Regions from separate parts of the Virgibacillus kekensis genome, predicted to be linked through region 3. Evidence: predicted binding sites of a transcription regulator. Region 3 holds the regulator's gene; each other region holds the start of a gene.
The links. Region 3 encodes Rex, which represses fermentation and respiration genes when NADH is low (regulators of the CRP and FNR family bind a similar motif). Its sites were predicted from a motif close to TTGTGAAATATTTCACAA; they were not measured.

Region 1 (7,630 bases), on a different contig from region 3:
CTTATAACTGATGTCGCTTGTAAACTCATCTTCATTTGCTATCCTTCGTTCTTTAATACCAGTACGTTGGACAATACATTCGTCATCCGTTTCAACCATTTTTTCTAACTCTAGATTTGTTAGTCTTCTTTTAGGCACATAAGAGCCTATTGCCGTAATTCGAGCTTTTGATTTGGACATAAACATTCACCTCCTACTAATTAAATTATTCTATTTTATATTTTACCACTTACTATTAAGACTTGGTGCTAATTTTAAAGCAAAAAAATTTTTTTAAAAATAGATGTCTTTAAGTTAAATATGTTCTTACCTTAAGATAGTCTTTAATTACAAGGCGTTTTCTTATTAAACAATCCTATCAGTTAGTTAAATAATCAAGAAGAGCTATCAAAGCGATAGCTCCTCGTTCCACTCTAGCACCCGTTACTTAAAAACCAACTAATCTTTTAAATTTTTCATTAGCTCATTTAAATCCTGATTTACTTCATCTGCCTTTTCTTCTAATTGTCTTTGTCGTTTACTTATTGAAAACACTTCTATCGTATTAACTAAAATAAAAATGAAAAAAATTAAACTTATAATCCATGCAGCATTATCCACTATACCCCCCTTGAAAAATACCTTATTCAACAAAACTGCCACTCAATATTCAACAGGAGCTGCCGACAACTCCTTATTCAACTAAAGCCCCCGTTAATGAAAGAAGATTATTTATAATGAAATACTCATAGTAATTGTCCTGTTTTTAAAGCCCAGACTTTCATATATCTTAATTGCTTGATTTCCATCAAATACGCTTAAACGAATTTCGGAGTATCCTTCTTGTTTCAATTGTTTAACGCCTGTTTTAATCAATTGTTTTGAAATACCTTTACCTCTGTATTCCTCTAAAACAAATAATTCATAAATAAATCCGAGTGCCTTATCTGAAAACTGGTCTTTGCTTCCTCCTATAAGAATCCAACCCGTTATTACATTGTTTTCAATTGATATTAAATAATAACTCCCCTTCTTTAAAAGAGGTTCTATCAGTTGTTTTGCTTTTTCAATCGTTGGTTCTGCTTCACCTAAAGTTCCCTCAAATATCGCTTGTGGAGAAAGTGCTAATATCTTTTCAATTTCTACCTCATTTGGTTTTCTTATGTCCATTTTCAACTCAACCCTTCCAATAACTTTTAGAATATTACACATATATTCAATACACTTTTATGTAAATATGGGATTCCTTTTTCAACATTACTGCCCCGTTCGTTTAAGTACAATTATTCACAATCATATTATGACTTTAACATAATTATCCCCTTTTCTTTATTTTGTATGGAGAAATTGCAATGTAATTGGAGAGCGTTTTAGTAACCGAATTATACAGGTGACAATAGCTATTGTCATCTTGCTAAAACACCTGCTAATCAGGATGTTAATTTGTTATCATTTCGTGTATAAACATTGTTAAATCAATAAAAAAAGCAGTCCAATTATATGTTAATTGGACTGCTAAAAGGTTTGTTGTTTATGTTTATATTATGTACTCCAAAACCGAACCCGTTAGCTTTATCTCAACCTGGTTACAGAATGGAGTCGAATAATTCTACTTGAAGATTTTCAGGACCATTTTTTAAATGATATATCTCCAAGTTCCAAGCCGTATAGGAACGTGTATGCCCTTTTTCTTCAATCCACTTATGTAATTGGGCATAGCTATTTCTTATTAGGTGAATTGGCTCGGTGTGTAAAACGGCAGCATATTTTTGCGGAGGAATTGTCAAAGTCGTCATACTTTCTGGTATGTTTCCATATTCGCTAACTTGAACGCCGATCCAATAACCATCCTTCTCAGATATCGTTTCTTCTACTACAAAAGCCCCTATCTGTTGATTCGGGTTTAAAATATGCTCAATTTCTTCCTTTCTTTCTTCTAGTTCCTTTGCTGCTTTTGGTATTTCTTCAATGTACTTTTCATCTTCACAAATTACCCTAAACCCTACTATCTTTAGTTCACCTAATTCTTTTACAGATTTTTCACTGATAACTCCCTGATCCACGTGCTCACTCCTCGTAAATGAGTTTCTATATAATTGTTTCTTCATCATATGTGAAATTCCTTCTTATTTATTTAGGAAAAAGTGTATTTCTTTCCCCCTTTTTGACAGAACTTATGCTTTCGGAGGTCTTGGAACGAAAGCACAAATACTAACTTTTTGCAATAACCCTGCTTACCAACAAGCGAATAATTTGTCATGAATTCGTCCAAATGTCGAATTCTTTTTGACTTCTTTTTGGAGATTTTGTGACACATTTCACAAGTGGGTATCCTTTAAAGCAAATTGGTATTACTATATTTCTAGGAAGTTATTAATTAACCAATATATTTCTGATATATAGAAGGGAGCACTAGTATGAAGTTTAAAAAGGCTTTCTTACTTTTGGTTTTCACTATTACCACAGTGCTTACAGGATGTGAACCACTAACAGTCCTTAATCCAAAAGGGCCCCAGGCTGCACGGCAAGCTCACGATATTCTGTTATCAATTGGAATTATGTCGTTTATCGTGTTGGTTGTTTTCGCCATTTTCATTTACATGTTAATTAAGTATCGAGCATCAAATCAAAGTGAAGATTATGAACCGCCACACATTGAAGGAAATAAATGGGTTGAACTTATTTGTGTCGGGATTCCTGTTCTCATAGTTGCTTATCTATCGGTTGTATCTGTACAAAGCAACTATATTGTAGAGTCCGAGGTTGAGGCATATGAGGAGAAGGAACCGTTAGTAATTTATGCTTCTTCATCAAACTGGAAGTGGCACTTCAGTTACCCGGAACAAAATATTGAAACGGTTAACTACCTGTACCTTCCAACAGATCGGCCACTCGAATTTAAGCTCTATTCTTTTGGACCGATCACAAGTTTTTGGATTCCACAGCTTGGCGGGCAAAAATACGCCATGGCTGATATGGTGACAACCTTGCACTTAGCCGCTTCTGAGCCAGGTGAAATGATAGGAAAGAATGCGAACTTCAGTGGTAAAGGTACGGCCGAAAATAAGTTTAATGTAACAGCAATGTCCCAGAAAGAATTTGATGAATGGGTAAAAGAAGTCAAAGATACAGCAAAACCGTTAACTGAGAAGAAATTTACCGAGTTACTAAAACCAGGGCACCTTGGACAGATGACTTTCAAAGGTACCCACTTAGGATTCAGTCCTCCTCCAGCACACAAGCATAGTGAAACCGAGGAGCAGACAAAGGAACACAAAGAACACACAGATTCACAAACAGAAAAGGATATGTCCGATCATCAAAATCATGAGTAAATAAATAACCCTGTGTAGCGCTCTGTAAATACACTGCGCTTTTCACAGCTTGTTATGCGCAGTCTTCTCTACCAAAGACAACAACAACTTTATTCAAAACCTAACGTTAAAATAGATCTCTCGAAAGGAGTTTAAAGGATGGAATTCTTTGAACGATTTGCCGTACCCCATCCAAGTCTGGCAATCTACGCTTCAATGGTCGCAATTGGCCTTACCGTGATTGCTGTTATCGCAGGGTTAACCTATTTCAAAAAATGGGGATACCTCTGGCGTGAATGGTTGACTACCGTTGACCATAAACGCATCGGTATTATGTACATGCTTTCTGCTCTACTAATGTTATTCCGTGGTGGAGTGGATGCTATCATGATACGTGCCCAACTGTCCATGCCAGAAAATCAGCTGCTGGATTCCCAGCACTATAACGAAATCTTTTCCACACACGGAGTAATCATGCTTCTTTTCATGGCGATGCCGTTTATCTTCGCCTTCATGAACTACGTGGTTCCATTACAAATTGGTGCCCGTGATGTGGCATTTCCGAGATTAAACGCATTGAGCTTCTGGCTGTTCTTCTTTGGAGCAATGCTGTTTAATGTTTCTTTCATCATCGGTGGATCACCGGATGCCGGTTGGACTTCCTATTTCCCACTTGCTGGGAACGAATTTAGCGAGTCTGTCGGAACAAATTATTATATGATCGCCATTCAAATATCCGGTTTGGGATCGTTGATGACCGGTATCAACATGCTTACAACCATATTCAAAATGCGGGCACCTGGCATGACATTGATGAAAATGCCAATGTTCACGTGGTCCGTGTTAGTTACAAACCTTATTATCGTTACGGTGTTCCCTGTTTTGACTGTTGCACTTGCGATGGGAACCATGGACAGATTATTTGGAACTCACTTTTTCGCGTCGACCAATGGCGGTATGGATATGCTCTGGGCCAACCTGTTTTGGGTTTGGGGTCACCCGGAAGTTTATATCCTTATCCTTCCTGCATTTGGGATATACAGTGAAATTATATCAACATTTTCTGGTCGAAATCTTTATGGCTATAAATCTATGGTTGCTTCCATGGTTATTATTTCCGGCCTTTCTTGTATGGTTTGGGCGCACCACTTCTTCACCATGGGTCAGGGAGCACTTGCAAACAGCTTTTTCTCCATTACAACAATGGCAATCGCTGTTCCGACAGGTGTAAAGATTTTTAACTGGCTATTTACGTTATGGAAAGGGAAAATTCGTTTTACTGTGCCAATGTTGTATTCTCTAGGCTTTATTCCGCTGTTCGTAATCGGCGGTATGACGGGTGTTATGCTTGCGATGTCGGCCGCCGACTATCAGTACCATAACACCATGTTCCTGGTAGCACACTTCCATAATACGATTATTCCTGGCGTGGTGTTTGCCATGCTTGCAGGTCTTACGTATTACTGGCCAAAAATGTTTGGCTTCATGTTAAATGAGCGAATTGGAAAATGGTCATTCTGGACGCTTTCCATCGGATTCTGCTTGGCATTTTTCCCGATGTATATTACAGGACTAGACGGTCAGCTGCGTCGTATGTACACCTATTCAGAAGCAACCGGTTATGGGCCATTAAACATGCTTTCATTTTTCGGTGCAGGAATTATGGCAATCAGCTTTGCTTTAATTGTTTATAACGTATATTACAGTATTCGTTATTCACCAAGAAACATTAGTGCAGACCCATGGGATGCGCGCTCACTTGAATGGGCAACCCACTCACCTGTTCCAGAGTACAACTTTGCGGTTGAGCCACAAGTTGCTTCAAGTGAAGCGTTCTGGGACGCGAAGAAACGTGGGCATTACCTCTTCCCTGGCAAATTGGATAAAATTCATATGCCAAACAATAGTGGTGCACCATTTATTATGAGTGCAATATTCTTTGTATGGGGATTCTCGCTGGTCTTCTCAATGTGGATTCCAGCTATCATCTCAACGTTAGCGATATTTGCATTTATGGCTTACCGTTCGTTTGAAAAAGATCATGGCCGGCATATTTCGGTGAAAGAAATAGAAGAAACTGAAACAAAACTGCGAGGTGCTAACTAATGAAAACAGATAACTCGCTACCAATGGAATACAGTACAAAACAAAATGATTTAAATATATTCGGTTTTTGGGTTTTCATTGCTGCTGAAATCATGCTGTTTGCGACTCTGTTCACCTCCTATTTCGCACTAGAGAATAGGGTCGGGAGCGGTCCGAGCGGCGCCGAAATCTTTGAAATTATTCCTGTTTTAATGGAAACAATCATTCTGCTGACAAGTAGTTTTACAATTGGGCTTGGTGTGCACGCAATGCGTATCGGGCGAATTAAAGCAATGAAAACATTTTTCGTAATTACCCTTCTTCTCGGACTCGCTTTCCTGGGTCTGGAGATTGAGGAATTCATGTTGTATATTCACGAGGGTGCAACATTGCAGACAAGTGCATTCACCGCGATTCTTATGACAACGCTTGGAACGCACGGGGCTCACGTTACCTTTGGTTTATTCTGGGGCGCAGCCATTCTTATACAAATCAAAAAACGTGGTCTGACTCCGGAAACAGCGAATAAGTCATTTATCTTCTCGTTGTATTGGCACTTCCTGGATGTTGTCTGGATCTTTATCTTCAGCTTCATCTATCTGAAAGGACTGATGTAAGATGAGCGAATTATTTCCAAGAAAACAAATTATAGGCTTTGTCTTTTCCTTAGTTCTCACCGCAGCTGCTCTTACTGTTTATTTCTTTGACATGACTTTTGCGCAAGGGATGACGATCCTTGTTGTAACAGCATTTGTTCAGGCACTGCTCCAGCTGGTTGTCTTCATGCACGCCGGTGAAACGGATGATAAATGGCTTATTTATGGTAAAGTGTTTTTCATGATTGCGATAGCCTTAATAACCATCTTTGGAACTTTACTCATTTTTCTTTGGGATATGTAAAAAAAGGAAAGGGAGCGTCTTTTTAGATGCTCCCTTTCTTATATCCTTTTACTACATAGAACTTGCTTCTTGCTTTAGCCGAACTTACTTCAGTCCCCTTTTCCATACCTTCTACCATTTCTTCGGTAGCGATAAAAAACATACCTATTAGAAAAACCATTACCGCTCCTGTAACCGTGCCTATTCCTATGCCGACTACAGGCATCAGCCCGCTCGTTAAACCGTAAAATAAAATAATCATTCCCGTTATAAATGTGACACTGCCAGCCCATTTGGTTGCGTGTAATATTTTCAAACGTGTATTCAATACAGCCCCCCCTTATCCCCCAAGATTAATAGCGCTTTCATTTTAGTGTTACCACCATTATTCATCTTGTTCACAAATTTGTCAAAAGTTTATGAACAAATTTTTTATGGAATTTGGAAGCTTTGTGTCAGGCAAGTGTTTATAAAATACTTACTCCTCAATTACCATTCTTTATTAAACTCCTATTATTGCCACTTCATAAGTTGCAATCCCTTCAAGCCATGAAGCGTGTATTAAATAAATAAAATCTCCCTTATTGGAGGGGCGTTCAATTTTATTTTTATTAAGTTAATATAGTTATGTTTCCCTCTAATTAATTGAAATAATTTTTTCAAATTAACCGCCTTATATTATTTACTTCAAGGTTTCTTGGGTTTTCTATATTTTGAGTTGCACCAATAAAGGTCTTAGCAGAATTTAAAAACAGACGAAACATTTCTCCAAGTATTCTTCATTTTTTCATAGGCGAGTAAGGATGATGAACGAATTTATCATGTAAAAGAACCCAAGTTTTTTTAGAACTAACCTTGGGTTCCTTTACATGTTTATATCTCTTCCATATACTACTATTGTTGAGGATCAGATGGTGTGGAGATGCTTGAAAGTGCTTGCCCTGCCTCGTTTCCTAATTGACTATTTACAGCTAAATCGCCCAAAGCAACCATTCCAACAATTTGTCCATTTTCCACTACCGGTAAACGGCGAATTTGCTGCTCCGCCATTAGTTGTGCTGCTTGATGAACATCCATATCCGGGGTTCCTTGGACGATTTTTTGGGCAGTCATCACTTGAGAAACAGGTGTTTCTGAAGCTTCGCCTTGGGCAGTAGAACGTAGAGTTATGTCACGGTCCGTCACCATCCCAACAATTTGTCCATTGTTATTAGTGACCGGAATAGCACCGATACTATGCTCACTCATGAGAGCTGCAGCTTCTTGTACAGACTGTGTCTCGTTAACAGTATAAACGTTTGGTGTCATAAAGCTTCGTAATTGTTGTTGCATTTAACAACCTCCCTTTTTGTAGTAGTATTTGTCATCGTTAA
Region 2 (7,630 bases), on a different contig from region 3:
ATCGGACAGAATATTGCTCCTGGTTTTAATCGGGAGTTTGCTTCAGAGGAGTGGAGTTGGATAAAACCTCGGTATTGGAATAGTGCATTTGAGGAAGCAGAGGACCTGGCGAACTATGATCAACCGCTTGATATTACTGGTTCTGACATTGACCATAATCTTACTAAGATTGCAAAGGATAATGCAACTGAAGCAGGTCTGGCCGATCTGATTGAGTGGAAGCAAATGCAAGTCAGAGACTTGTTTATCCGTCAGGAAAATGGGTATATAATCGGGAACCCCCCATATGGTCAGCGGATAGGGGATCAGAAAGAAGTTGCGAAAATTTATCAGGATCTAGGAAAAATCATGCGTGAACATCCTACCTGGAGTGTTTATATTCTGACGGCATATGATCGTTTTGAAAAAGAGTATGGAGTGCAGGCAACGAAAAAACGCAAGCTATTTAACGGTTTCATTGAGACCAACTATTATCAGTATTTCGGCAATAAACAATAGGGGGACAACCTGATGGACAACGTTAAACAAATTGAAAAAGATTTTAGGGAATTGCTTACCGAGCAGAATGCATATCGTGAAGCGATTACGCTGATTCATTGGGATATGCGTACTAAGATTCCTAAAAAAGGGGTTGAGCAACGCTCCGAGGTAGTTGGTTTCCTTTCAGAAAAGCTCCATCAGATTGAGACCTCTGATAAAATGAAATATTTTATTGATATACTGAAAGACAATACCGAAGATGAAATCCTCAAGAAAACCATAGAAGATTGTGAAGAGACATATGAAAGGAACCGGAAAATTCCCCATAATGAATTCAGGGAATATGTGATGTTGCAATCCAAGTCAGAATCCGTCTGGCAGGAAGCTCGGGAAAATAATGATTTTTCTCTGTTCAGTCCTTATCTTGAAAAGCTTGTGGAATTTAACAAGCGGTTTGCCGGCTACTGGGGGTATGAGAATAACATCTATGATGCATTATTACATAATTATGAGCCAGGAGTAACTACTGAAACACTGGACCGAGTATTTCCTGATCTTAGAAAATCACTCACTTCTCTACTCGAGAGAATCAAGCAAAGTACTTCTAAGCCAGACCCTGGAATACTAACGGGGTTCTTTCCCAAGGCGGACCAGGAGGCCTTTAGCTTAGCGGTTCTACAAGAGATGGGCTATGATTTTACATCTGGCCGGCTGGATGAAACAATTCATCCATTTGCTATTGCGCTCAATCAAAATGATGTACGTGTTACAACCCGATTTGATGAGGAAGACTTCCGGATGGCTGTATTTGGGACAATTCATGAGGGCGGGCATGCCTTATATGAACAGAATATTAGTCCTCAATTGGCTGGTACGCCTCTTTCAACGGGAACTTCGATGGGTATTCATGAATCCCAGTCACTATTCTGGGAAAACTTTGTGGCGCGGAAGGAAGCTTTTTGGGAGAGACACTATGATACATTTTTAAAATATGCTCCTGAACAGTTTCATAAAATGCCACTAAATCAGTTTTACCGGGCAGTAAATGAGGTGAAGCCTTCACTAATTCGGATAGAAGCGGATGAATTGACCTATTCACTTCACATTATGATCCGTTATGAACTGGAGAAAGCACTTATAAATGGTGAGATAACTGTGGATGAACTTCCAGGCCTTTGGAATGAAAAAATGAAGGAATATCTGGGTGTAGAACCACCTACTGACAGGGAAGGCGTTTTGCAGGATATTCACTGGTCTTCCGGTGATTTCGGATACTTTCCATCATATGCGTTGGGTTATATGTACGCTGCTCAGTTCCATAATACATTGAAAAAAGAAATCAACTTTGATGATCATTTGTTAAACGGTCGGTTTAATGAGGTACGTGAGTGGCTTACCAGGAATATTCACCAACATGGAAAAATGAAAAAACCTCTTCAGATTATTGAAGAGGTGACAGGTGAAAAGCTTAACCCGGACCATCTGGTAACATACCTCACCAGCAAGTACAGTAAAATCTATGACTTTTAAAGGAAAAACAGGGGCTATCCCTGTTTTTTTATATCTATAAAAATTGTTCATAAATTCCTACAACATAGTGAACAACGAATATACGCCAAACCAGCTTGCCAATACACATAATCCAATCAACATAACAGATACGAAAACCCATTTTAAATCAGGATTATTCTTTTCCTTGAACTTTTCTTCATTCTTATAATGAATATCTGCCAATTTTCAAACTCCCTCCTGACAGAAAAATTACTTGTGTTTATAATACACAATTTTAGCCGGTGATAAGTCTTTTTTTGTGATGTTTCACAAATTCTTCAATAATATTTGTCTATTTTAAGAGTAAACAAATCTGTATTATTTTTCCGGTTAGTAACCAAACTAAGCAAAAAAGGTGAGTCCAGTAAATGACCAATGTATGTTCAATCGGCCTCGGCATCCCAGAGTATGAATTATCACAGGAGGATATTAAAAAGCTTGTCGGCGAAATTTTTGAAGATCTTTCTCCTAAACAGTTGGCCAGATTTCTTCCGGTGTTCGACAATACCATGATAGAGAAGCGCCATTTTGCTGTGGATAGAGAGTGGTTTAAGGCAGACCATACATTTAAGGAAAAAAACAATCTTTATCACCGCTACGCATTACGTTATTCGTTGTCAGCTATTGATGATTGCCTGAATAACATGGATTTTCTCGAGCGAGCCATCCCATACGAAGCTGTAGATATGCTGATCTTCATTTCAAGCACCGGTATTGCAACCCCCTCACTAGATACTTACTTATTCAATGAGCGTCCTTTTCGGGAGGATACCGTCAGAATGCCATTATGGGGTCTGGGATGCGCGGGCGGTGCAATTGGTCTATCGAGGGCATTTGAGTGGTTGTGCGCGCATCCTGAAAAGAATGCCTTGGTAGTCTGTTGTGAACTGTGCAGCCTTACTTTCCAGCGAAATGATTTTAGAAAAAGCAACCTTATCGGCACTGCATTATTCGGTGACGGAGCGGCAGCTTCACTGATTCTTGGTGATAAGTCTCCGTATCAAGAATACAGTAGGGGAACAAAGCCAAAAATTAAACAGACAAGTTCCATGACCAAGAAACACAGCAACTCTGTGATGGGATGGAATGTAACCAACGAAGGGCTCGAAGTTATTTTTTCAAAAAGCATTCCATCACTGGTCAGGTCTTTCTGGAAAAGGCATACAGACAGATTTATCGGGGATATTAACAGAAACGAAATTAATTCATTTATTGCTCATCCGGGCGGAAGGAAAGTACTTGAGGCCATGGAAGAGGTACTGGGTGAGCCAAAGATTAAATTTCAGCATTCGTACAATGTCCTTCAGCGTTACGGAAATATGTCCTCAGCGACTGTATTATTTGTCCTGCAAAATTGGCTTAAGCACCAAGCAGAAAACGAGGAAACAGGGATACTGTCAGCTTTAGGTCCTGGATTCAGTTCTGAATTATTATTATTGGAGTGGAAGAAAGAATGACAACATGGATGTGGCTATTTATTATAACAGTGATTGTCCAGCGGCTGGTAGAATTGAACATAGCAAAAAACAATGAACGTTGGATGAAGGAAAGAGGTGGGGTAGAAAGAGGAGAGAAGCACTATAAATGGTTCATTATCCTGCATATGGCTTTTTTCCTGTCGACCATCACAGAAGGTATGTTTGACAACCGGGGAGATATTGGACTTAATTATGCGCTACTGCTTTTGTTTCTGATGACTCAAGCTGCGAGGATCTGGTGTATACAAACACTTGGAAGGTTTTGGAACACAAAGGTGATTGTCCTGCCAGGGGTCGCGCTTATCAAAAAGGGTCCATATAAGTATATAAAACATCCCAATTATCTCATTGTAGGTATTGAATTATTTGTAATTCCGTTTCTGATCGGTGCTTATGTAACCGCCTGTATTTTTCCGGTATTGCATTTGTTCCTTCTGAAAGTCAGGATCCCTCGTGAAGAGAAAGCCCTAACAAAAGCAACCCTTTAAAAATTAGAGGCCAGCATTTAGCTGACCTCTAATTTTATTTTACTTTCATATATTTCGCTGCATACATGAACGGTGTATCGATAAGCGCAACAATGAATTTAATTATATAAGTGGTAATAAAAATCTCAAGCCAAACGCTCGGTGAGTAAATACCTAAAAAGGCTATTGTACAAAATACAGCGGTGTCCAGCAGCTGACTTATCAGCGTACTTCCGTTGTTTCGAAGCCATAAATAGGAGTCAGAGGGAAACATTTTACGTAATTTATCATAGATCCACACATCAAAGTATTGGCTCACGATATATGCAGCCAGGCTTCCGAGTGCGATACGGGGAATCATACCAAAAATGGACTGCAATGGTCCTTGGGCAAAGTCGCTTGCTCCAGGCTCAAACTGAAGAGCAACCTGCATCATGATTGTCATGGCAATCAGGGTAGAGAATCCCAGCCAGACAGCCTGCCTGGCATCTTTTTTGCCATATTTTTCGTTTAGAATATCGGTAGCCAAATATGCTGTCCCGTAAATAATGTTCCCCAGAGTGGCTGTAAGGCCGAACAATTCAATTGTTTTAAGGACCTGGACATTAGCGATAATCGTAGCAATACCAATCCACACAAACAGCCCAGTACGTCCGAATAACCGGTAAAATAATAAAAGCATTCCAAAATTGATAAGTGCAAACAATATCCAAATAAGTTCATTTGGCATAAAAACGCCTCCTTAGTTTTGATAACGCGGGAGTTTGCGAACCGCGGTAACCATGATAGTGCCTGAAGCTACAAAGGCCTTAAACTTATTATTGGATCCAATGAATATTAGCTTAAAACACAGAATTCATTATACGTATACGCTTCTTAAAAAGCAAGATGGGTTTTAACAACCTATAACACCTAAGAATACAGGGATTTTTAAAAAAAGCCTTATACAGTTAAGAAAGTCTGTATACTATATTAAGAGCAAAAAAAGCGGTAATCCTTATTGGATCACCGCTTTATATATTTTGTACTGTTATTTTTTAACTACGTTAGCAGCTTGTGGACCACGGTCACCTTCAACGATTTCAAAAGAAACTTCTTGGCCTTCTTCCAGTGATTTGAAACCTTCTTCCTGGATTGCGGAATAATGTACGAATACATCGTTTCCTTCCTCCAACTGAATGAAGCCATAACCTTTTTCAGCGTTAAACCACTTAACTACTCCATTTTCCATGTAAATAAATCCTCCTAAAAACTTTCACGTAAAACGTGTTATTAATACAAAGCAGACACATGGATATCAAAAAGGCAGCTCAAATAGAAGAATGGGATCACTCACACATCCACTCCTATTGAAGCTGCCTGTTGTTAATGATTCCATACATCTTCTTTGCTTGTGTCTACTATAGCCCAATTCATTTTTCACGTCAAGAATTTACCCTCTAAAAAATACTGTTTTTTACAGTAAAAAATAACAACATTATTTACCCGTCATTTCCCTTGTAAATATGGTTGAAACTAATGTGAAAATTACCATAAATACGTTACACTGTAATTATTAACAGGAGGGGAGAATTACATATGAAAACTGATATCGAAATAGCTCAGGAAGCAAATCTAAAACCAATCAGCGAAATTACCGAGCAGTTGAATCTCGAGATAACAGACTGGGAACCATACGGTCATACTAAGGCTAAGATCTCCGATTCACTGCTTGAAAAGTTCAAGGATCGTCCTGATGGAAAAGTAATTCTTGTGACATCCATCAACCCAACACCTGCAGGGGAAGGTAAGTCGACGGTGACTGTAGGTCTTGGACAGGCACTTAACAGAATAGGGAAAAAAGCGATTATTGCTTTACGAGAACCTTCACTTGGGCCAGTAATGGGGATGAAGGGCGGTGCCGCTGGAGGCGGGTATTCACAAGTGCTGCCTATGGAGGACATAAACCTTCATTTTACAGGAGATTTACATGCGATTACCAGTGCAAATAATGCGTTGTCAGCGTTAATTGATAATCATATCCACAGGGGAAATGAACTGAACATAGATCCACGTAGGGTTGAATGGAAGCGTGTTATTGATATGAATGACCGTGTTCTTCGTCAAATAGTGATCGGGCTTGGTGGTCCATTACGCGGAGTACCGAGGGAAGATGGATTTAATATTACAGTTGCATCCGAAATAATGGCTATATTATGCCTTTCCACAAGCCTGGAGGATCTTCGTGAACGGGTTTCCCGTATAGTTATCGGGTACACGTACGATGAAAAGCCGGTCACAGTCAAAGATTTGAAAATAGAAGGTGCACTTACACTTCTGCTGAAAGATGCGATTAAGCCTAATCTTGTGCAGACAATCGAAAATACCCCTGCCATCATTCATGGTGGCCCATTTGCCAATATAGCCCACGGGTGTAACAGTATTATGGCAACTAAAACGGCGGCTAAGCTTGGAGATTATGTTGTAACCGAGGCAGGGTTTGGTGCAGACCTAGGTGCAGAAAAGTTTCTGGATATCAAAACACGTGCTGGAGAGTTTGATACCTCTGCGGTTGTTATTGTGGCAACCGTCCGTGCGCTTAAAATGCATGGCGGGGTTAACAAGGATGAATTGAAAGAAGAGAATGTCGAGGCATTGAAGGCTGGCATGGAAAATCTGCAAAAACATATCGAAACAATTGAACAGTTTGGATTGCCTTTTGTTGTAGCAATAAATAAATTCCCTACTGATACCGAGCAAGAGACTAACTTTATAAAATCCTGGTGTGAATCTCGGAATATTGAAGTTGCCCTGACCGATGTATGGGCAAATGGCGGTGAAGGCGGTATCGAGCTTGCTGAAAAAATTATCGATAAAGCAGATAATGAAAATCAGGATTTTCAACGGATATACGATTTAAACGATACGCTGGAAACAAAAATAAGAAAAGTTGCTCAAAAAGTTTATGGTGCGGATGATATTGAATTATCAGCAAAGGCCAAAAAACAACTTGTATTCTATGAACAACAGGGATGGGGCAAACTTCCAATCTGTATGGCGAAAACGCAGTATTCCCTATCTGATGACCCTTCGCTTCTTGGAAGGCCACGCGGATTCACCGTTACAATACGGGAGCTTCGACCGTCAATAGGCGCTGGGTTTATCGTAGTTCTTACTGGAGACATGATGACGATGCCTGGACTTCCGAAAAAGCCAGCAGCTCTTAACATGGATGTCACACCGGATGGAAAAATTCTAGGATTATTTTAATGAATAAGAATGAAAAATTAAAAGCAATCCGCGATTATGTTTCCGGAATTTTTGAAGATGATGCAACAGGGCATGATTTTTTCCATATGCAACGTGTTGCCGAAGCGGCTGGAAAAATTGCGGAAAAGGAAGGAGCCAACTTGTTTATCAGTAAGGCGGCTGCATGGGTTCACGATATTGGCGACACTAAATTATCTGATGACCCTGACGAGGATAAGAGAGAACTCCAGACATTTTTTCTTTCCATCAGTTGTACTGCAGAAGAAATCGCGTTAATTACTGAAGCGGCCCGGGATGTTTCGTTTAGTAAAGGAAAGGTACCACAATCACTTGAGGGGAAAGTTGTCCAAGATGCAGATCGGCTTGACGCGTTAGGAGCAGTAGGTATAGCAAGGACTTTTGCCT
Region 3 (7,630 bases):
TCTTTTGCTTTTTCATAGGTCACATAACCATGAATACGCTTTGCGACAAACTGCATTGATTCAGCTTGTTGATTTGACAAAGGAAATGTATCTCTAACATTAGGGATATATTGCTCGTCAATTTCTCTTTCAAGTACTTCTTTATAATCTTCTAAACTAATGATTTCTTGTTGTAGTAAATCTTTCAATTCATTTGTTTCTCTAATATCCTGATTAACCATTCCCATATGTGTTACTGGCTCGTATTCCTCACCCTTTATTTGAGCTTGAATTTGAGCTTCTTGTTCAGCTTTCAACTCGTCATAAGTCAAACGGTGGGTAGCATATTTATCAATTCCTCGTTTTTCATAAGATTCATGAGAAACAGAAATATTTAAACCTGATTCGTTATAATATTCATTAACTTTTCCAGCCCAATTTTCACGCCATGTTTCTAGCGTTTCTTTCTTTCCCCAATCGGTCAAGAAAATGTTTCTCGATCTAACATTTCCGTTAGGCGTTTTTGTTTTATTTCCATCTTCATCAAGAATATATTCCTTCTTAGTTTTCTGCCCCCATGAACCATTTTCATTAAACGGTCTAATAGTCAACATGATATGGGCGTGTGGATTATGCTGTTTATCTCTATGAATAGAAATATCAGCTACCATACCACGTTCAACGAAGTTATCTTCTGAATAGCTTTTCACTAACTCCATCTGTTTTTCATTGGATGGATTCGCTTGGCAACGCAACTCGAATTTCCCTTGATAATTGACTATTAACATTGCTCTCCACTCGTTCAACTTCATTCCAAAGCCTTTCACGATCATAAACAAAGTCAGGTGCGTGTTTAGGGGCTAATATTAGGGTTTCAGGTTGTACTTCTCTTGTTCTGTAATCCTTATACTCTTGATCACCTTCACACCACAACTTTTCACCACTACGATATGAAGCAGAAGCAACAGCAGATTGTCCTTTACCTCTTGAAATGATGTTTGCCGATAAATGATAGTACCCCAATTCCAGGGACTTTATTCCTGCATGTTATGCAGGATTTTAAGGTCTTAAAGCCGAATTAATTGATATAAGGGAGGTAACTTTTATGTACGCATATCACATAGACAGAAGTCATTCAAATCACTTTAATAAGGGGGATAATATAGTACTCAGTAAATCAATTACAAATTTTGAGGAAACAAATTTATTACTCGAGACTCAATTTTCAGAGGGCCTAACAAAACACGGACAAAAGTACCTAACTAATTCTATTGATCCCAGAACACCTTGGAATAATTTTTATGAAACAATTTTTGAATACGAAAGGAAAATTAATTTTCCCGAAAAAATTTCAAGGTACCAATCTCTTTTTGCATTGGAAAAATTAGATGATGTTAGATATTGGGAGGAAGTCTTTCAGTTAAAAGGGAAAGAACCAATTTGGAAAGTTTATGCTCCTGACGACAAGGTATTTCGCGCGGATGCCTCATGGTTCACACTAGAAAATTTCGATCAATCTACATTGCGTATTTCTTATAATGCTAGACAGTATTGGTCGGGTAATTTAAGGGAAGGTTATAGTGCTAAGCCTGAACTATTAATTAGGGGCTCTATGCGATTAGTTGAACGTGTCAGGTAATTTATCTTAAAGAGTTATTAAAGAGTCACTAAAGAAGATGTGTCATTTAGGAAAGATTAACACAAATATACATTTACAGACAACATTGAAAAAGAGGCTTCCAAAAAGTTAGAAACTTAATGGAAAACCTCTTTTAAACCTCAATTTCTAATGTCGGTCACTTTTTCGGACACTATAATTGATAAATACGGTCGTGAACGTTGATGTAACAAGGTTTTATAACCTATATTACATCATGCCGCCCATTCCGCCCATGCCACCCATGTCTGGCATGCCGCCGCCTGCGTTATTGTCTTCTTCTGGAAGATCAGCAACTACAGCTTCAGTTGTTAGGAACATAGCTGCAACAGATGCCGCGTTTTGCAGTGCGGAACGTGTAACTTTTGTTGGGTCAACGATTCCGGATTCAACCATGTTTACCCACTCGCCGTCAGCTGCGTTATAACCTACGCCGACTTTTTCGCCTTTAAGACGCTCAACGATGATTGATCCTTCAAGACCAGCGTTGTGTGCGATTTGACGTACTGGCTCTTCAAGTGCACGAAGTACGATGCTTGCACCAGTAGCTTCGTCACCATCAAGTGACAGTTCGCCAATCTTGCTAAGAACGTTTACGAATGCAGTTCCACCACCGGAAACGATACCTTCCTCAACAGCTGCGCGAGTTGAGTTCAGTGCGTCTTCAATGCGGAGTTTGCGTTCTTTAAGTTCAGTTTCAGTTGCAGCACCAACTTTAATTACTGCTACACCGCCTGCAAGTTTAGCAAGACGTTCCTGAAGTTTTTCTTTATCGAATTCAGAAGTAGTTTCTTCTGCTTGTGCACGGATTTGTGCTACACGGGAAGAAATTGCTTCCGGATTACCTGATCCTTCAACAACTGTAGTGTTTTCTTTTGTAACAACTACTTTAGATGCGCGACCTAGCTGATCGATTGTTGCGCTCTTCAGATCAAGGCCAAGGTCTTCTGTAATTACTTCAGCACCAGTCAGTGTTGCGATGTCTTCAAGCATTGCTTTACGACGGTCACCGAACCCAGGAGCTTTAACAGCTACTGCGTTGAATGTTCCGCGTAGTTTGTTAACAACTAGTGTTGCAAGAGCTTCACCTTCAACGTCTTCAGCGATCAGAAGAAGTGGCTTGCCTTGCTGTACTACTTGTTCAAGAACAGGAAGTACTTCCTGGATGTTACCGATTTTCTTGTCAGTAATCAGGATGTACGGATCTTCAAGAACTGCTTCCATTTTATCCTGGTCAGTAACCATGTATGGAGAAGCATATCCGCGGTCAAACTGCATACCTTCAACCACTTCTAGCTCAGTGTTGAATCCTTTAGATTCTTCGATAGTGATAACACCATCGTTCCCAACGCGTTCCATTGCTTCGGCGATCAGGTTACCTACTTCTTTATCGCCGGAAGAGATAGCTGCAACCTGTGCAATTGATTCTTTACCTTCGATAGGGTTAGAGATACCTTTTAGTTCTTTAACTGCAGATTCTACAGCTTTTTCGATACCGCGACGAACGCCTACAGGGTTAGCACCTGATGCTACGTTTTTAAGACCTTCACGGATCATAGCCTGTGCAAGAACTGTTGCTGTAGTTGTACCGTCACCAGCAACGTCGTTCGTTTTGGAAGCTACTTCAGAAACAAGCTGTGCACCCATGTTTTCGAAATGGTCTTCAAGTTCGATTTCTTTAGCAATTGTAACACCATCATTGGTGATCAATGGTGAACCATATTTTTTATCCAGAACAACGTTACGGCCTTTTGGTCCCAACGTTACTTTAACAGCGTTAGCTAATGTATCGACACCGCGAAGCATAGCTCTGCGGGCTTCTTCACTGAACTTAATTTCTTTAGCCATGTTAAATTCCTCCTTGATAATTGATTTCGTATGTTATTATGCTGACAATCCTGCTTAGCTTACAACAGCAAGAATGTCATTTTCACGAAGAATTAAGTATTCTGTGCCTGCGTATTTCACTTCGGTACCAGCAAATTTTGAAAAGATGATACGGTCCCCTTCGCTAACCTCAAGTGCAACTTTTTCGCCACTGTCTGTTACACGGCCGGAACCTACTGCAACTACTTTACCTTCCTGTGGCTTTTCTTTTGCAGAGTCTGGAAGGACAATACCGCTTGCTGTCTTTTCTTCCTGCTCAACAAGCTCGATTACGACACGATCTCCTAGTGGTTTAATCATGTAGACAACCTCCTTAATTCCTTTTCATGTATTTGTTTTGATTTATTAGCACTCATTGTTAGTGAGTGCTAATTCCAATTAATATAATAATTAATTGACATTAAAAATGCAAGTATTGACCTTTAAAATTTTTACTCTTTTTTTCAGGAACGTCCTACGTAACCATACTATTATAACGTGTAGGGAAATTATGATAAAATATTTATGTTGTAATTTTTTCTAGCAGCGCGTTTTGTTGCATATACTATACTAATCCTCACATTAAAAGGAGTAGTTTTAACTTGGCCAGACGCTATTGGTATGTAATTTCAACTTATATAATTATGCAGTTTTCCGGGTTGCTGTTTGTCCCGGTTCTGTACTTCATGCTTCCTGTCTCACAGGAGCAGGCGGCAATCTACTGGACAATCTTCAGTTTCATCGCCGGGCTGATTGCTGTACTCATTTTCATGCGGCCGGATATGCGACAGGCACCTGTTCGTGATAACACCTCTGCAGGCCATTTAGTCTTATGGTCCATTGCAGGTGTTATTATGGCCTATGTTGCCCAAGCTCTTGCGGTGACAATAGAAGTACAGTTATTCGGTATTAAACAAGGCTCACAAAATACGCAGGTTATTATGGATATAACACGGGCAGCTCCTATATTTATGATTATCCCCGCGATTATTGCACCGATTCTTGAAGAAATTATTTTCCGGAAAATAATATTTGGTGAGCTTTACGTCCGCACAAACTTTTTCATTGCGGCTACACTTTCTGCACTGATTTTCGGAATAATCCACGGGGAGCCGGAACATATTTTAATATACGCATCAATGGGCTTTGTATTTGCATTTCTTTATGTAAAAACCAAACGGATTATGGTTCCGATAATAGTTCATATGACGTTGAATTCCATTTCACTTATCGTTCAGCTGTCACTGGACCCTGAGGATTTAGAAAGAATGCAGCGCCAGATGGAACAGATGCAAATGATTTTAATTGGAGGCTGATTCACTAATGCGACTTTCACCTAAAACAATGTCTTTGATATATTTCCTACTAGGGTCGGTCTTTACCTATATGGCAGTTCAAAGTGCAGAAGATACAGTCTGGAATTTCATGACGATTCTTCTTGCTTTCTTCGCCACAATAGATTTCGGTGTAGGAATCCGGATGCTGATTCTGCATTTTAAATTAAAACAAAAAAATAAGTGAATTATGTACACTCACACAACCAGCAGGATCTGACTGCTGGTTGTATCATCTGCTTGAGTTGCATTACCATTCTCTCCACTTTGTTCATCGCCCGCATTCTCTCTTCAAGTAGTCCACTCTCTTAATCACAGCCATTTAAATCTTTTTAGCTAACAAAGCCGTAAATCCCTTCCCAAGCGCAGGGAAAAGATAGACGTAAAATAAATGTAAAGGAGCAGCCCTCGTGGACTGCTCCCCTATAGAAATATTAATCTAACGGATAATGCTTTAAAAAATATACAAGTGACTGCAGTTCAACAGCAAGGTCTATATGATGGACACGGACCCGCTCCGGTACCGTTATTCTTGCTGGTGTGAAGTTAAGTATTCCAGAGACTCCGTAATCGGTCAGCCTATTGGTGATGTTCTGCGCCTCGGTGGCTGGAACGGTGAGTATTGCTACACTTACGCCCTGCATCCTTTCCTCCAGCTCATCAATATGATAGATGGGCACTCCGCCGATATCGGTTCCCGCTTTTTCTGCGTTTGCTTCGAATGCCATGACAATTTTGGTATTATTATTTTTCATAAAATTATAATGTAAAAATGCCGTACCCAGGTTTCCAACACCAATAAGAGCTACCTCGGTCACTTCATCCTGGTCGAGTGTCTTCCGGAAAAAACCAAGTAAGTATTCTACATTATACCCGTACCCTTTTTTCCCAAGCGCACCGAAATACGAAAAATCTCTTCTGATAGTGGCAGAGTCAACTTTTACTGCCTCACTAAGTTCCCCGGAAGAAACCCGCTTCTTCCCCTGCTGAAATAAATTGTTCAGGAACCGGTAGTATAACGGCAGCCGCTTGGCAGTTGCCTGTGGTATCTTATTTTGCTCCATTCCAGTTACCCCCCTAATCTTCCCTCTGGTAGTCACCCGATTTACCGCCTTTTTTACTCAGGAGATATGTCTGGCCAATTACCATTCCTTTATCGATTGCTTTGCACATGTCATATATGGTCAATGCGGTTGCGGAAGCAGCGGTCAATGCTTCCATTTCCACCCCTGTACTTCCTTTGGTTTTTACCGATGCACTGATCCTAATTTCATATGTATCCCCGTCAATATTCCAGTCAAATGAAATATCCACTCCTTTTAGTTGCAGTGGATGACACATTGGAATCCAGTCAGAAGTTTTCTTGGCTGCCATAATCCCTGCAACCTGAGCTACCGCAAGCGCGTCACCTTTTTTCATGGTATTGGAAGTTATTTTTTCATAGATTTCGCGATTTACAAAAACGCTGGAAGCAGCTGCAGCCGTCCGTTCCGTCTCATTCTTTTCACTGATGTCGACCATTCTTGCTCTTCCTTGCTCGTTAAAATGTGTGAAATCTGCCATAAAAATCAACTCCAGACGAAAATGATATATACCCCATTTTATCAGAAATTAATAGGTTAGTCGTGATTAATTTCACATTTGTATTGCCCGCCTATTTGCTAATACGATACACTTGTATACGATGAGGTGAACGAAATGATTATTATGCAGCTTAACGGAGTCTCCAAGTCTTTTGGAGCCGATGAAATATTATCCAACGTAAAACTTGAAATAAAAGAGAACGACAGGATTGCAATCGTGGGCAGAAATGGGGCAGGTAAGTCCACCCTGCTGAAAATAATGGCGGGTGAGTATTCGTATGATGAAGGGGATTTAATTAAGCCCAAGGATCTTACAACAGGCTATCTCTCCCAGCATACTGGACTCGAATCCGATAAAACTATTTGGAATGAAATGGTGGAAGTCTTTCGGGATCTGGTGAAACAGGAACAGGAACTTCGCGGGCTCGAAAAAGAGATGGAACAGGCTGCGACACTTTCCGAGAAAAAATATGAGCAGCTGCTTGTGGATTATGACCGGAAACAACAGGCTTTTGATGCAGGTGGCGGCTATCGCTATGAGGCAGATATTAAAGCTGTCCTAACCGGCCTTCATTTTCATGACTATGATTATGATACACCGATCAACGAACTTAGCGGCGGGCAAAAAACCCGTCTGGCACTCGGGAAGCTATTACTGAAGAAACCTGACCTGCTCATTCTGGACGAGCCTACCAACCATCTTGATATCGATACACTAAGCTGGCTCGAAAACTATCTGGCAGGTTATCCAGGTGCCGTAACAATTGTTTCGCACGACCGCTACTTTCTGGATAAAACTGTGTCGATTGTTTATGAGATTTCCCGACACAAGACTAAGAAATATCATGGTTCGTACAGCAAGTTTCTCGAACAAAAAGCCCAGGACTTTGAACAGGAAATGAAAGAGTTTGAGAAGCAACAGACAGAAATTAAGAAAACAGAAGAGTTTATTCAAAAAAATATCGTACGTGCTTCGACAACCAAACGTGCGCAAAGCAGACGTAAACAACTTGAGAAAATGGAGAAAATGGAACGGCCAAAAGGCGATGAGTCATCCGCCTCTTTCTCATTTGATATCAACCGGCGGAGCGGGAACGATGTACTGAAGATCGACTCCCTCTCCTTCCGTTATGAGGATAACCTGATTTTTTCCAACGTGGATGTACAAGTGAACCGTGGTGAGCGAGTAGCCCTTGTCGGACCTAATGGCG

Region 1: qoxA (cytochrome aa3 quinol oxidase subunit II) is a predicted target of Rex. The motif match lies at 2,286-2,303, and genes of this name have one in related genera.
Region 2: ACFO3D_RS03870 (cytochrome c oxidase subunit 2A) is a predicted target of Rex. The motif match lies at 2,287-2,304, and genes of this name have one in related genera.

The regions. Positions count from the first base shown of each region.
Region 1 covers NZ_JBHSFU010000015.1:41,637-49,266, reverse strand. The annotation lists partial or broken gene ACFO3D_RS17890 (beta-ketoacyl-ACP synthase 3) at 1-180, opposite strand, end outside; gene ACFO3D_RS17885 (hypothetical protein) at 439-600, opposite strand; gene ACFO3D_RS17880 (GNAT family N-acetyltransferase) at 712-1,149, opposite strand; gene ACFO3D_RS17875 (GyrI-like domain-containing protein) at 1,566-2,042, opposite strand; gene qoxA (cytochrome aa3 quinol oxidase subunit II) at 2,397-3,314, shown strand; gene qoxB (cytochrome aa3 quinol oxidase subunit I) at 3,453-5,399, shown strand; gene qoxC (cytochrome aa3 quinol oxidase subunit III) at 5,399-5,995, shown strand; gene qoxD (cytochrome aa3 quinol oxidase subunit IV) at 5,997-6,278, shown strand; gene ACFO3D_RS17850 (hypothetical protein) at 6,301-6,585, opposite strand; gene ACFO3D_RS17845 (CBS domain-containing protein) at 7,152-7,589, opposite strand.
Region 2 covers NZ_JBHSFU010000003.1:490,941-498,570, reverse strand. The annotation lists gene ACFO3D_RS03880 (THUMP domain-containing class I SAM-dependent RNA methyltransferase) at 1-498, shown strand, start outside; gene ACFO3D_RS03875 (carboxypeptidase M32) at 511-2,010, shown strand; gene ACFO3D_RS03870 (cytochrome c oxidase subunit 2A) at 2,068-2,214, opposite strand; gene ACFO3D_RS03865 (type III polyketide synthase) at 2,400-3,488, shown strand; gene ACFO3D_RS03860 (isoprenylcysteine carboxyl methyltransferase family protein) at 3,485-3,997, shown strand; gene ACFO3D_RS03855 (queuosine precursor transporter) at 4,032-4,706, opposite strand; gene ACFO3D_RS03850 (cold-shock protein) at 5,007-5,207, opposite strand; gene ACFO3D_RS03845 (formate--tetrahydrofolate ligase) at 5,555-7,225, shown strand; gene ACFO3D_RS03840 (HD domain-containing protein) at 7,225-7,630, shown strand, end outside.
Region 3 covers NZ_JBHSFU010000008.1:7,041-14,670, reverse strand. The annotation lists gene ACFO3D_RS14355 (MobA/MobL family protein) at 1-767, opposite strand, end outside; gene ACFO3D_RS14350 (MobA/MobL family protein) at 706-912, opposite strand; gene ACFO3D_RS14345 (DUF2441 domain-containing protein) at 1,085-1,618, shown strand; gene groL (chaperonin GroEL) at 1,847-3,484, opposite strand; gene groES (co-chaperone GroES) at 3,539-3,823, opposite strand; gene ACFO3D_RS14330 (CPBP family intramembrane glutamic endopeptidase) at 4,105-4,818, shown strand; gene ACFO3D_RS14325 (YdiK family protein) at 4,826-5,023, shown strand; gene ACFO3D_RS14320 (redox-sensing transcriptional repressor Rex) at 5,271-5,900, opposite strand; gene moaC (cyclic pyranopterin monophosphate synthase MoaC) at 5,914-6,399, opposite strand; gene ACFO3D_RS14310 (ABC-F family ATP-binding cassette domain-containing protein) at 6,535-7,630, shown strand, end outside.